DNA from 2 places in the Aristaeella lactis genome. Region 1 is predicted to be linked to the other one. Evidence: riboswitches for the same ligand, from Rfam matches in the RefSeq annotation. Region 1 holds a riboswitch; the other holds the start of a gene.
The links. Region 1 has a riboswitch for thiamine pyrophosphate ahead of thiW (energy coupling factor transporter S component ThiW). Riboswitches for the same ligand answer to the same signal wherever they lie in the genome.

Region 2: linked by a shared signal. The riboswitch ahead of JYE50_RS00285 (energy-coupled thiamine transporter ThiT) and the one ahead of thiW (energy coupling factor transporter S component ThiW) in region 1 are both predicted to bind thiamine pyrophosphate.

The regions. Positions count from the first base shown of each region.
Region 1 is NZ_CP069421.1:247,172-254,318, forward strand. Features, by position in the region: gene JYE50_RS01155 (SH3 domain-containing protein) at 1-808, opposite strand, end outside; gene JYE50_RS01160 (class I SAM-dependent methyltransferase) at 1,020-1,454, opposite strand; gene JYE50_RS01165 (GNAT family N-acetyltransferase) at 1,464-1,946, opposite strand; gene JYE50_RS01170 (GrpB family protein) at 1,971-2,483, opposite strand; gene JYE50_RS01175 (HAD family hydrolase) at 2,488-3,120, opposite strand; gene JYE50_RS01180 (class I SAM-dependent methyltransferase) at 3,175-3,963, opposite strand; gene JYE50_RS01185 (2'-5' RNA ligase family protein) at 3,960-4,484, opposite strand; gene JYE50_RS01190 (ATP-binding protein) at 4,522-5,124, opposite strand; TPP riboswitch at 5,365-5,472, shown strand; gene thiW (energy coupling factor transporter S component ThiW) at 5,669-6,403, shown strand; gene thiM (hydroxyethylthiazole kinase) at 6,387-7,147, shown strand, end outside.
Region 2 is NZ_CP069421.1:58,815-65,961, forward strand. Features, by position in the region: gene JYE50_RS00275 (hypothetical protein) at 1-680, opposite strand, end outside; gene JYE50_RS00280 (LacI family DNA-binding transcriptional regulator) at 677-1,663, opposite strand; gene JYE50_RS00285 (energy-coupled thiamine transporter ThiT) at 1,845-2,537, opposite strand; TPP riboswitch at 2,623-2,723, opposite strand; gene JYE50_RS00290 (thiamine diphosphokinase) at 2,884-3,504, shown strand; T-box leader at 3,577-3,820, shown strand; gene JYE50_RS00295 (sodium:solute symporter family protein) at 3,880-5,472, shown strand; gene JYE50_RS00300 (DUF3048 C-terminal domain-containing protein) at 5,576-6,862, shown strand; gene JYE50_RS00305 (response regulator transcription factor) at 7,007-7,147, shown strand, end outside.

The DNA of each region.
Region 1 (7,147 bases):
GGATCCAGCCGTTTTCTTTTCCGAAAACCTGGATCCATCCGTTGGTGGAAACCTGGGCTTTCCCGTTTCCGCCGCGAAGGGAAAGCTTATCCGGCGCGGAATAAACAGGATACTTTCTGCCGCCGGTAAAGCGGAATTCCTGCGCTGTGAGTTCAGAATCCTCCGGGAGTACGGGGGGCGTTGTCAGGCGCTGCTGCGCTTTCTGATAGGTTCGGGGGAAAGCGGAAAGACTGATATAGCGGAGATCCCGCTGGAATTTTCCCTGGACGGTTCCGATTACGCCGGACTGGTTCAGATCCTTGTAGTAGGTGACGGTACCATCGCCGATGGCAATGGCTCCGCGGCTGTCCTTGCTGATGATCCGGATCAGGTTCCACTGGCCGGAGGAGGAAAGCTGATACGCGGAAAAGAGTTCAAGGTATCCCTGTTCATCGTTATACTGGCTGATGACCAGGAACTGGCCGTCAAAATGCTCCTGCGCCGAGAATTCTGCTATGGAATTGGTCACATAGATCTCTACGGTGTGGCTGCCCTGGGGGATGGCTTTGCTGGTTGAGAAACTGTTAACCCATTTGCCGTCGGAAGCTGTAAAGCAGTAAAGGACGTTCTCCCCTCCGCCTGTGCGAACGAGGACGAACCATCCTGAACCCCACCGGGCGGTATCTGTGATCGATGCTCCGGCGTAGGCGTCCCCGCTGAAATAACTGCTGATTTCAGCCGGAAGCGGTTCATCCGCCTGCGCTGTGCAGACACTTACGGCCAGCAGGACAAGGGCAAGCAGGATAACGAACCGAATGCGCTTTTTCATAGTGATTTCCTCCTATATGCCCCGATATATTCGTTTCCGATTGATGTCGGATATCTATTCAACGATTCAACTGTTACAATTATTGCATAGAAAAGGAAAAATGTAACCATATATTTTTATTGTATACAGAGCAGCAAACAAAAAACAGGCGCCGGTCATGCCGACCGGCACCTGTTTATACGTGTAAAGGGGATACAGCGGCAGCCTGCTTTTATACAGCAATCCGGACGATCAGGAAATCGTCCTTCATGACGGCTTTATCACCGAAGGTATCCCGGATCAGACCTGTGTCCAGCGACCAGGTGCTGACAATGATAATGGTCCCGTTCTCCTTCGTGACACGCCTGCATTCTTTCACTATTTCTTTCCACTGGGGATAAATATGGCTGAAAGCATTATAGATGAAGACGGTATCAAATGTGTGATCAGCATAATCCATCCGGGACGCGTCCATCACCTGAAAGTGAAGGCCGTTCTGACGGGCCTGCGGATTCAGCCGGCTGTCATCCAGATCGATACAGGCAGCCGTGCGGGCAAACGGCAGAGCTGAAAGGGAAAAATCCGCTGTTCCGCAGGCTGCTTCGAGGATATCCCTGTTTTCAATATCCGCCATCAGCAGGCGGACAAGTTTATCCGTTTTTTTCATGCCGGTTCCTTACCTGAATATTTCCATGCAGACATGTTCGGCGGTGCGTTTGAATTCCCGGAAGCCGCACTTTTCATAGACATGGATCGCCCGGTAATTATCGAGGTTGGTCCTGAGACAGACCCGGTTCAGCCCGAGGGTGTTCATACCGTATGCTGTGATGGCTTTGACAGCCTCTGTGCCATATCCTTTTTCCTGCATGGCCGCGGTAATGGCAATGCCAAGCTCCCCGGCGGAACCGGTGATGTTCATCAGCTCAACGTTTCCGATAAACCGGCCGCTCTTCTTTTCGATCATGGAAAAGACCGGCTTTTTCTCCCGCAGCTGTTCCTGAACCCATTCCGCTTCCTGCGCTTCGGTGTAAAGCTCGTGCGCACCGCCGATGAAACGGTCCACGTGTTCGATATCATTGACCATGGTGAGGTAATCCGGAATCAGTTCTGCCGAAACCTCCACATAGCTGATGTTTTCCGATTCAAAAATCTTTTTCATTCTTTTCCTCCAGAACCTGGACTGTCATAGTCCAATCTCTTTATAGATCTTTTCGATGACCGGGGACTTATGCCCTATATACTGATCAATATCATACGGGTAAAAGGAAGCCGCTTCTTCCTTGATCCGGCTGTATTCCTGTACCGCATCGGGATGAGATCGAAGGTAATCCCTGAAGGCAATGTGCCTTTTCAGCTCCGGTGAATCCTCCGGGCAGACATACAGGTGATGTTCTTTCAGGTGCTCTTTTCCCTCATAGCCGAAGGCTTCCCGGCCTGCGATGCCCAGGTTGCCTTCATGCTGATAACCGATCTTTGCCAGCCGGGAAATCACCTCATCCAGCACGGAATGATCCCGGATGACCACATCGATATCGATGACCGGCTTGGCGGACAACCCGGGCACGGAGGTGCTTCCGACATGCTCAATCCGCAGGGCCAGTTCACCCAGGGCATCCCGGATCTCATTGCTGATACTGATAAAGTCCTGTTTCCACATCTCGTCGTAAGGCTGAACGATGATATGTCTTCTGTGCATCAGCTCAACACTCCTTATTCGTTTGGTCCAGCAGTGCCGCCAGTTCCGGGAAAGAAGTGACGACTGTTCCGTCATATTCCTCGTGATCCCTGTTGAACAGGATCGGTTCAATGTCCAGTTCGGCGGCAGCCAGGAGGTTTTTGACACTGTTGTCAACAAAGAAACATTCCTCAGGCTTCTTCCCGGTGACCGACAGGGCAGTCTCATAGATCTTCCTGTCCGGCTTGCGGCATTTCACATCCCCGCTGACGATCTTGTGACTGAAGAATCTGTCCAGTCCGTGGTGCTCGGTGATATATGCGCTCCACTCCGAAACGTCATTGGAAAGCAGCACAAAATCGTACAGGGAAGCATATTTTTCGGCAAAGGGCAGAAACCCTTTATCCAGCGTCAGGCAATGATCGATATAGTTGACCATATGGAAGCGGGGATCATCGAAACCAAGCCGGGTCAGGAATTCATCCGAGGTCAGTTCACCGTTTGACGCTTTTGTAAACAGGTTTTCCTCTCTGAACTGCCTGGTCAGCCTGTCATATTCCGACTGATCGAAAGCATTGAAGGTGTAGGGGATAAAGAAACCTTTGCTCTCCTCCAGGATGACGCCGTACATATCGATCAGGATTGTCGTCTTTTTCATCCGAATTATTTCCTTTTCATCACATGGTCCTGCCAAAAGAAACGGGGAGACCTGTCACTGCTTCCGGCAGATGTATAAAAGATGATTGGTCGCGCCTAACAGTTCCCGCTTTTCTGAAAAGGCCAGGTACCAGTCCACAAAAGCCGGAAAGTCCTCGTCCGTGATCTCAAAATCCGGACGCACTTCAATGGGCTCCAGCACGCCGTCTGTACCGGTGGTGGTGATCCACTGAACCGGTTTGTCCTCAAACAGTTTTTCAAATTCAACAATATCGTATCCGGTGAACAGCTGTTCCTTAAAGTGCTTAACTTTGTAATCCTTTGTAAAGTTTTCCTCCTGGCCTTCCGCCCAGTCGCCGCTGAGGTAATTGGCATACATGATACCGAAGACGGAGAGGAACGCGAAGAGGATGACGCCGCCCTTCCTGGTGACACGGATGGCTTCGTCAATGGCTTTATGGATATCCGCCGCGTCATACAGGTGATAGAGCGGTCCCAGAACAAGCGTGATGTCAAAGGCCTGATCCTCAAACCGGCCCAGGTCTGTCGCGTCTCCCTGGAAGGAACTGATATGGTCCACACCCCGGCTGTTCTGCTTCAGAACATCGAGGTTTTTCTCCACCAGCTCCACAGCTGTCACGTCCATGCCTTCCTTTGCCAGGGCAATGGAGTACCTGCCGGTTCCGGCGCCTACTTCCAGCACTTTGGAACCGGGCGCGGCAAAGCGGTGGATATAATGCATGGTCACGGTATATTCCAGCTGTCCGTGACGGTTATTCTGAAGCCGGCTGTCTTCGTCAACCTGGTTATAGAATCCGCTGATGATCTCTTCTCTCGTGCTCATAGTTTATCATCCTCCAAAGTTTTCAGCTGTACTGAAAGAATATGCCGCGCGGGCCAGAATTCATACAGATGCAGGACGGATACTTTCCCTTCAAAGGGAGAGAAACCGCCGAGCACAGGGGAGAGGGCCTCCCGGATCACATCCGGCCTGTCGATCAGCAGTGTGGTATGGGCTGACCAGCTGAAGGTGTCCAGGCTGTCATTGAAGCTGTCCTTCAGGTCCAGCATTTCCCGGCCGGCCTCCGGTTTAATGAACAGCACGTCATTCTCCGGCAGCCGGAAAAGCCCGACATGGTTAAAAGAAACATCGAAAGCCCGCTGTGTATCCGCGATCCTCCGAAGGCGTTCCTTCAGGGCTTCTTCCTGATCGGTATGATATGAGCCCAGGGTGAAATGCATGGGAATGTTCTTTGTCTGGACACCGGAGAATCCCAGTTTATACAGCTTCTCCTGCATCCCGGCCAACGTCTTTTCCGTCCGGTCGTCATATCCGGCGAGGACGTATAATGCTTTGCCTGCCATACTTTTTCACCTCTGTCATCCAAAAGTTTTCTGTGCTTTACACACCGAAACGGTATTCTTTTTCGCTTTTATCATTGGGCACCAGGCCGAAGACTTCAATCACCCGGTCCGCGGCCCGGTCGGGAGTCAGATCCGTATTGTCGATCTTCAGATGGTTTTCAAACCAAACCTCGTTTTCATCCGAATTCAACTTGTGTCTTCGGGCATCCTTCAGCAGGTTATCCCTGCTCCAGGTTACATCCCGCTTGGAGGCTTTCCGCTCCATGCGGTGCGGGGTTTCGTTCCTCGCCAGCCTGGTTTCAAGGTCCGCGCTTAATTCAACAAAATAGAAACGGCCGCCGCCCTGCTCAAAAAGATCCTTCAGCTTTGACAGGTACTCCCGCTCTTCCGGAATATCAAAAGCGCAGACATAGGTGAAGATCAGGTCCACATTGTGCTTTACGGCCAGCTCAAAGGCCTTTTCCCTGAAAAAGGCGTTGAATTCCTTCTGGGCAGGGGTGGCAAACCCGAAGATCCGGTCTGACACCTCAATGCTGTCATGATTCATCATCATGTTATAGCGGAGCTTGTCCCGCAGGCTTTCCGCGACGGTCATTTTGCCGACTGCCTGGGGCCCGCAGATTACGATCAGATTTGCCATGTGATTCACCTGCCTTTCGGTTCTGTGAGGGTACGATGAACGAAAACCCGTAATACCGGTATATCCATGGAACTGAAAGTATTTCGCGCATCATAACAGAACACCATCGGCCTGTCAAGGGAAAAAACAGGGAATGGCTTTTTTATGTTTTCCGGAAAAACATCTTGTATTCTTCCCGGCGCAGGCATATAATCCATTTCCGGAGCAGGTACGGGACAGCATCCCGTTCCCGCACACCAACTGAATATGCAGGGGAGCTTGTGATGACAGGCTGAGAGGAAGGTTTCACCTTCGACCCTTAAACCTGATGTGGGTAATGCCGCCGTAGGAAGCTGAAGAACGGATACGTTTGTGCAGGAGAAAACCCCTGAAGGTTTTCTCCTGCTTTTTCATTATCCGCGTGAGCGGCGGGCTGAGGGGGAGCGCCCTGGGCTTTGTAATCCTGCGATGGGAACCCGTGTTTCGGGGTGAGAGGGGAAAAGTGATTCCCGACCGGGCGAAGCGTACAAGCTTCGTATTTCATATCGAAAAGGGGTTCACAAAAATGAGGAAGTCCGACGTTATCCTGAAACTGGTTGTCCTGTCCCTGCTGATTGCTCTTGGCGTGGTGATCTCGCCGATCCTTCGGGTGGAGGGAATGTGTCCGATGGCGCACCTGATCAATATTGTCTGTTCAGTTCTGATGGGTCCCTGGTATTCGCTGCTGTGCGCGACGGTGATCGGAATCATCCGCATGCTGACGATGGGGATTCCCCCGCTGGCGCTGACAGGCGCGGTTTTCGGGGCTTTCCTGTCCGGGGTATTCTATCGCATGTCCAAAGGAAAGATCCTTATAGCTGTGGCGGGTGAGATTATCGGAACCGGGATCATCGGCGCTCTGGCATCCTATCCGGTGATGACCCTGCTGTGGGGAAAGGAAGGGCTGAGCTGGCTTTTCTATGTGCCCTCCTTTATCTGCGGAACGCTGATTGGCGGAAGCATCGCGTATGTGTTCCTGCGCAAGCTGGCATCCAACGGTATGCTGGCCAGGATGCAGCGGTCTGTGGGATCCGCGGCCTATCACGACCAGATGAGCGTACGGGCTGACGCGCTGACCATCGCAGCATTGGGAGGAATTCTCTGGGTGGTAATCAAGGTGGCTTCCACCGCTTTCGGCCTGACATCTCCCGCCTGGAATACCGCTGCTTATGCTGCTCCTGCAGCCGCGGCGGCTGCGGGTTTGATCTACTATGTATGCAAAACAAAGAAGGTAAGGGAAGCAAATGCGAAGACTGAGTGAAATACGCGGCGCGGTGAGGGAAAACAGACCGCTGATTCACTGCATCACCAATCCGATCTCCATCAACCAGTGCGCCAACACGGTGCTGGCTGCCGGTGCGCGCCCGATCATGGCGGAGCATCCGGCGGAGGTGGATGAGATCACGGAATCAGCGGACGCGCTGGTGCTGAATACCGGAAACATCACTGACGTGAGGATGGTTTCCATGGAAATCTCCCTGCAGGCAGCTGCCAGAGAAGGAATCCCGGTTGTTCTTGACGCGGTGGGCACCGCGTGCTCCGGACTGCGGCGCGGCTTTGTGCTGAAGCTGCTGGAGACGGCGGCTCCGGCAGTGCTCAAGGGAAACTATTCGGAGATCTATGCGCTGTATCATGCGGCTTATCATTCCCCCGGGGTGGACGCGGACGGCGAACTGGATGAGGCTACGGTGCTGGATGCGGCCCGTGAACTGGCAAAGAGATATGGTACGGTGGTCCTGGCCAGCGGAAAAACGGATATCGTCACGGACGGCGTAAAAACCGCAAGGATCAAAAACGGTACGCCGCAGCTTGCGGCTGTGACAGGCACAGGATGCATGCTCGGGGTGCTTTGCGGCGTATTCCTGTCCGCCTGCCCGGGAATGGAAGCGGCTTCTGCCGCCTGCGTCATGCTGGGCGTCTGCGGGCAGCTTGCTGAAACGGAAAAGGGCAGCGGTACCTTTATGGTCAGCCTGCTGGATGCCCTGTCCACGGTTACGGACGCACA
Region 2 (7,147 bases), 190 kb from region 1:
CGGATGCCGTTTTTCTTTCCGCCGCGCATGTTGGAATCCATCCAGTGGACGGTGTTTGTTTCCGGATCGTAATCGGAAATCATAATGGCGCTGTGGGCGCCTTTGCCATACTCATAATCCGCGGACATCTGGAAATAATCACCGCGCTTTACTTCCCGCATGAAGGCAAGGGCCAGTTCCATGTTGTCCTCCTTGCTGAGACTCTTGTCATAGCGGAACTGAGCGGCTTCGTAAAACGGATTGCCTTTCTCAGCAGGAATATCCTTCCACAGGAAGCCGTAGTAATAGGGCTTGCACTCAGAGGAGGGCAGGTTGTCCGGAATCACAAGGGGAACGTCCGGATACTCCGCCATGCGGTACTTGTCCCGGTTCTGGCGGAACAGGTAGACCGTGAAGTTTTTGCAGATATAGATATCGCTTTTGTAATGGGCCCGCTGGGATTTCCCGTTGGCTTTTTTATACAGGGATTCTCCCAGGTCAATGATGTCATCAATCAGGGCATCACGGGCAGTGCTGCCGGTCTCCTCCCCGTCGGTTTCCTCAGGGTCGGAGTCCAGCAGCACTTCATCAACAATTTCTTCAGGTGGAGCGTCCTCACCAACCACAGGGGCGGGAAGAACAGAAAAGAGAAGAATCAGCAGTAACAGGAAAAGCGGCACTTGCCGGATTGTCAGTTTCATCCAACAGTTTCTCCCTCTACGAGTTTGCCGGAAACCGTGACCAGCTTCGGCACATGGCTTTCCGGGAATTCGATCGAGTCGATCATCAGATTGAACACTTCCTGTGCGATACGCGCCGTATCCTGCCGGTAGGTGGTGAGGCAGGGAGAAATCATCTGGCTGACGAGGATTCCGTCATAGCCAACCAGGCTGATATCCTCCGGCACATTGATGCCCTGGGCCTTCAGCTGCCACAGCGCTCCGAGACAGCTGTAGTCATCGGGGCAGAGGACGCAGGTGGGCTTATCCTTGAGCTGGAGGAGTTTCATGATGCATTCCGCACAGTCTGCGGCGTTGTGGAAGTGCCCTTCCTGGACATATTCCACAGGAACACGTAATCCAAGTTCTGCACAGATCTTATAAAATCCTGCAAGACGCTCACGGCTGACTGCACCTTTTTCACCCTGGATAAAGGCGATCCGGCGGTGTCCGCGGTCATAGACATGGCGAACAATCTGTTCCATACTTGTGCGGTTGTCACTGGCGACGCAGTCGCATCCGTCATAGGCATGATCCACGATGACGGTGGGGATGCTGCTGGTGGCCAGCCGGATGATGCCGGCGGATTCAAAGTCGGCCTGCACCACGATCACGCCGTCCAGGCTCCGCTGGCGGGCATGCTCATAGTAGTTTTTATCGGTGTAATTGCCCCGGCCCAGGAAAGTCAGGTCATAGCTGTGCCTTTCCGCTTCACGGCGCAGTTCGTCAAAGAGGGCGCTGAAGTATTCGTGGTTCATACGATCTTCATAGATGATTCCCAGATTGTTGGACCTGCTTGTTTTCAGCGTCCGGGCGGCCGCATTGGGATAATAGCCCATATCCTTTGCGGTCTGGACGATAAAAGCAGTTCTCTCCTTACTGTCGCTTGTTAATCCATTCAGAGCACGGGAAACCGTTGCAACCGAAACACCGCAAACCTCAGCTATGTCCTTCAGCCTGACCATGATTAAAAATCTCCTTTCTGGCCGTGAAAACGTTTACTGTTTTTTCATATCATACAGTATTATGTAACCGATGTCAACTACTTATCCGGTCAAAATGTAACATTTTGCAAAAATGAGACAAAAAACGGCCAAAAAAGAACGGCTTTATGTAAGCCGTTCTGCAAAATGTATATAATGATGATTACCTTGAAGCGGATTTCATGATCCTCATAACAGGCTTTGCAATAATGAAAGCCAGGATGATGCAGATCACAATTTCGGGGATCAGGTAAGTTCCGTTATATACCAGGCTTGCTACCGGGGCGGTTTCCCAGAACATGATACCAGCCAGCGTGGCGGAAAGGGCGCGGCCGAGGGCGGCAATGACCATGGCGGCATAGAGCCCCCACTTTTCAGGCATCTTCCGGGACAGACCGGCCAGACCAAGGGCAGCGAAGGCCAGCAGGTAATCCAGCGCGAACTGCCAGACATTCAGGAACCATCCGCCCTGGAGATACTGCAGCACGCCGTAGACCAGACCGGTCAGCAGGCCAGGGCCTACCCCGTACGCGGCGGAGAAAAGCATGATCGGCAGCATGCTGGCAGGAGTTACGGAACCGCCCTGGGGCATCCTGTACAGCCGGATGCAGCTGAGCACAAAGGACAACGCAACGGAAAGTGCTCCGAAGGACAGCATCCTCGCGTCCCATTTGCGGGAAGTTTTGGAGATGGTCAGGAGAATGGCACCCAGTGCGACCAGGACAGCCAGGGCGATCCAGACGGTCAGGGGCGTTTCAGCGAATTTTTCAAAGGCTTTCTGCAGCCAGGTGGGTTCGGAAGCGGCGGTTTCGGCAGCTTCTTCAGCCAGGGCAGAGGTGAACATCCAGGAAAACATAATCAAACCCTCCGAATTCTGTTAGTTTCCGGTGTGCGAGCAAACAAAAATCCCACATGCGCGATGACATGCGGGAAGCGGTTTGGTTTGATGACGGCCGCTTCCCTACGGTAGGATTACCTACACAGGTTCCAAGGGTCAGGCGTATGCCTTCTCAGCCGGATACCGGCCCCCCCAGCGTCAATGTTCGCGTCGGAACAGCGTCATTATATCACCCGCCCCTTGTTTGTCAACAGGAATACGGTACAGGAACATGATTCGCACAGGAGATTGCCGAAAAGAAGACTTGACGGTTTCAGGGCAGGGGATTACCCTGTCTCTGTGACAGGAAAGGAAGGTGCAGCCGGTGCAGAGATGTGTGATCATCGGAGGAGCTGAAATCCGCCGGTACCAGCGGATCCGCGAAAGCCTGCGGAAGGATGACTGGCTGGTGTACTGTGACGGCGGCCTGAAACACATACCGGAGATCGGAAGGGAACCAAACCTGATCGTAGGTGACTTTGACTCCCATGAAAAACCGGAAACTGATATTGAAACGATCGTGCTGCCACGGGAAAAGGATGATACGGATACGGTTTACGCCGTGAAGGAAGCCGTCCGGCGCGGATACAGGGAGTTTCTCCTGGTTGGAGTGACGGGAGAACGGTTTGACCACACTTTCGGGAATATCTCCCTGCTGCTGTACCTGGACTCCCTGGATATTCCCGCACGGATCCTGGATGATTATTCGGAGATGAGCGTTGTCTCCCGTGTGCCCGCGGAAGTGGAGGACAGCTGTTCGTATTTCTCCCTGCTGAATATCAGCGGAACCGCAAAGGGCATCAGCATCCGAAACGCCAAATACCCGCTTACGGACGGGGAGATCACCAGCGAATACCAGTACGGGATCAGCAATGAGGTTTTGCCGGGCAGAACCGCGCAGGTTTACGTGCGGGAGGGAAGACTGCTGCTTGTGAAGGTTATATAATGAAGCAGATTGTTTGTTTCTTGTTCTTTCAGGAACTCTCCCCTTGACGGAGCCCGGCTTCCGTAATACCATGGCGTTGCGATGAAGGAGATCCAGTAAGTAAACAGGTATTCCGTACAGAGAGCTGCCGGGCGGTGTGAGGCAGCCGGAGCTGTTGAACCGAAATACTCTCCGGAGCTGTTATCTGAATCCCGACAGGGTAGTAGGAGAGCCGGGGGCGCCCGATACAGCGCAAAGGATATGAAAGTATCCGGAGGCCGTTTCCGACGGAACGGCAAAATAAGAGGTGGTACCGCGATGATTATTCGCCCTCTGTGTCCAGACGGACACAGGGGCTTTTTTCATGAAACGGTACCCCGGAAAGAAGGAAAACTTATGGCATTCGGCGATCTGGCACTCAAACTCGGTATGCTTCTGGTCTTCTTTGGCGTCATGGTCTATGTGGGCTTCTACTGCAGGAAGCACTCCACCGATGTGAACGGTTTCGTGCTCGGCGGACGGAGCGTTGGTCCCTGGCTGACAGCCTTTGCTTACGGTACATCCTATTTCTCTGCTGTTATTTTTGTCGGCTATGCCGGACAGTTTGGCTGGAAATTCGGTATTGCTGCCACATGGGTCGGTATCGGCAACGCACTCATCGGTTCCCTGATGGCGTGGGTTATCCTTGGCCGGCGTACCCGGATCATGACCCAGCACCTTTCCAGTGCAACTATGCCGGACTTCTTCAGCAAGCGCTTCTCGGCGCCTTCCCTGAAGATCGCGGCTTCCATTATTATTTTCATCTTTATGATCCCTTATACAGCTTCCCTGTATAACGGCCTGAGCCGCCTGTTCAATATGGCTTTCAACGTGGATTATTCTGTCTGCGTGATCGTTATGGCGGTGCTGACTGCCATTTATGTGATCGTCGGCGGCTATATGGCCACCGCGGTGAATGACTTTATCCAGGGCCTGATCATGCTGGTGGGTATCGTCGCGGTGATTGCCGCGGTACTCGGAAGCAAGGGCGGCTTCATGGCTTCTCTGCAGGGGCTGGCTGCCGCACAGGACGCGGGCATCGCAAACGGATCCGTTCCGGGCATCTTCAATTCCTTCTTCGGGCCTGATCCGCTGAGCCTGTTTGGTGTGGTCATCCTGACATCCCTGGGTACCTGGGGCCTTCCCCAGATGGTCGGCAAGTTCTATGCGATCAAGAGTGAAGCACATATCCATAAAGGAACCATTATCTCCACCGTGTTCGCGATGGTGGTTGCGGGCGGATGCTATTTCCTGGGCGGATTTGGCCGGCTGTTTGCCGCAGAACTCGGTGCGGCGGAAGGCGGAACTCCCGCGGGCGGTTTTGACAACGTCATTCCGACCATGCTGAAAACCCTGTCTCCCTTCCTGATCGCGGTCGTAATCATCCTGGTGCTTTCCGCCTCCATGTCCACCCTGTCCTCCCTGGTGCTGACTTCCTCCTCCACAGTGACCCTGGATCTGCTCAAGGGCCGCGTTGTTAAGGAAATGGACGAGAAAAAGCAGCTGCTGGTTATGCGGGTGCTGATCGTGGTGTTTATTGTGATCTCCGCGGCGCTGGCAATTGTTCAGGCAAATTCAAGTGTAGCCTTTATCGCCCAGGCTATGGGCGTCAGCTGGGGCGCGATGGCCGGTGCTTTCCTGGCCCCCTTCCTCTACGGACTGTACTGGAAGCGCACCACAAAGCAGGGCTGCTGGGCTGCCATGCTGTTCTCCTCTGTCTTTATGATCATTGACATGCTGGTGAACCTGAAGGTGCTGAGCCTGAACCTGGGCTTCCTGGCTTCTCCCATCAATGCCGGCGCATTCTGTATGCTGGCAGGCCTGGTGATCGTTCCCGCAGTCAGCATGCTGTTCAAGGCTCCGGACAGGGATGAGGTTGACAGCATCTTCTCCTGCTACCAGCGGAAGGTCATTGTCGCGGCAAAGGATTCCATTGAGACGGAAGAATAAGAAATGTCTTTTCCAAATGTTACAAAAGTTTGACATTTTTCCCGTTGTGTGATAACATATCTGAGGTTTTTACAGTATGTACACATACAGGAGGGATATCTGAATGAAAAAGATCCTGAGTCTGATTCTTGCCCTTTCTATGCTTGCGGGAGTGTCAGCGGCGCTGGCAGATCCGACTGAAATTGACGGAGTTACCGAACGCAATATCAATATCAACCGTGCCGGCCTGAACCAAAGCGCTGACGAAGTCATCGGTGAAGGTTACAGCCCCACTACCGGCCGGGCCCTGGATGAGATCGATGCACCCGACGGGTTCCTGGGTGTGGCCGTGACCGGCCAATACCAGCCGATCATGGTGCAGATCTCCAACTCCGGCAACGGCATCGGAGTTTCCAAGAACGGCAAGCTGTATATTGTTGCTCCGGTCAACGGATCCTATTCCGACGTGGTCTATGAAGCCGTTCAGAAGCGCGGCGGCGGTGAAAGCCGTATGACCATGGTCTTCTCTGATACGATTCCGGACTATGTCGGCTTTGTCCGCAGCACACGCCTGACCCACTGCCGCCTCCGGCAGGAATGGGGATGCGCGTTCTGCACCTCCGGGTATTCCTCCGCGGACGTTCCCGGTGAATGGCGCAGGCTGGGTGTTAAGAACCCGCAGGGCGCCACTCCGAGCGATCCGGGCGTAGTGTACGTCGGCGACTATCCCAAGTGCTGGGAAGACTATGTATGGCGCCTCAGCGGCATTGAAAGCGCGAACAGCGAGATCTTCATGCTGGCGGACATTGTGAAGAACATCGTTCCGAAGGACAATGTTCCTGCCAATCACACCTGGCTGTTTACGGATGATGTGCCGGACGGCGGCGATACCGCGAACATCATCTATGTGTCCCACGGCAATAAGTATGAGACGGACAACCGTATGGAATACGATTCCGAGCTCAATGCCTACATCCGTTACAACTACGTTAAAAATCATGAAGACCTTCCCTACAAGGACACCGTGCTGGTGAACCCGGTGATCAAGAAGGTCAAGAACAGCCAGGGCGAATCCGTGAAGAAGATCGTTGCGGAAAGCCGTGATGAAAACGAGATCATCACCTTCAACAACGTGATCGTCCAGAGCATCCGCATGAACTGGATCGAAAGCACCCGGCCTGATCCGGAACTGGTGGGCAAAGGAAACGCCGATTACTTCATGGCCGGCAAACACTACCAGGGCGTCTGGGAACGGACCGATGACAACAGCCGGACTGTTTTCTACGGTGAAGACGGTAATGAAATCAAGCTGCAGAAAGGCCGGACACTGATCATCCTGATGCCTTACCTCCAGTCTTCCCACGGCGGAAAGATGAACAAGAACACAGACTGCAGTGTGAAATACGAATAATTTTACAATGTAACCAAAGGAAACCGCCATGAGGCGGTTTCCTTTTTTCGTTACAGTTTTTACAATGCTTTGTAACAAACCCTTGCTTTTTTCTAATAATTATTATACAATTTACCCAGTATTGGTTACGAAAGGGTGTTTTCAGTGGGTAAAAGGATCCTCCTTGTGGATGACGAGCCTCTGATCCTGAAAGGCCTGAAATATACGCTGGAGCAGGAAGGCTACGAAACAGACAGCGCCATGGATGGCGAGGAAGCCCTGTCCAAGTTTGAAGCAGGGTCTTTT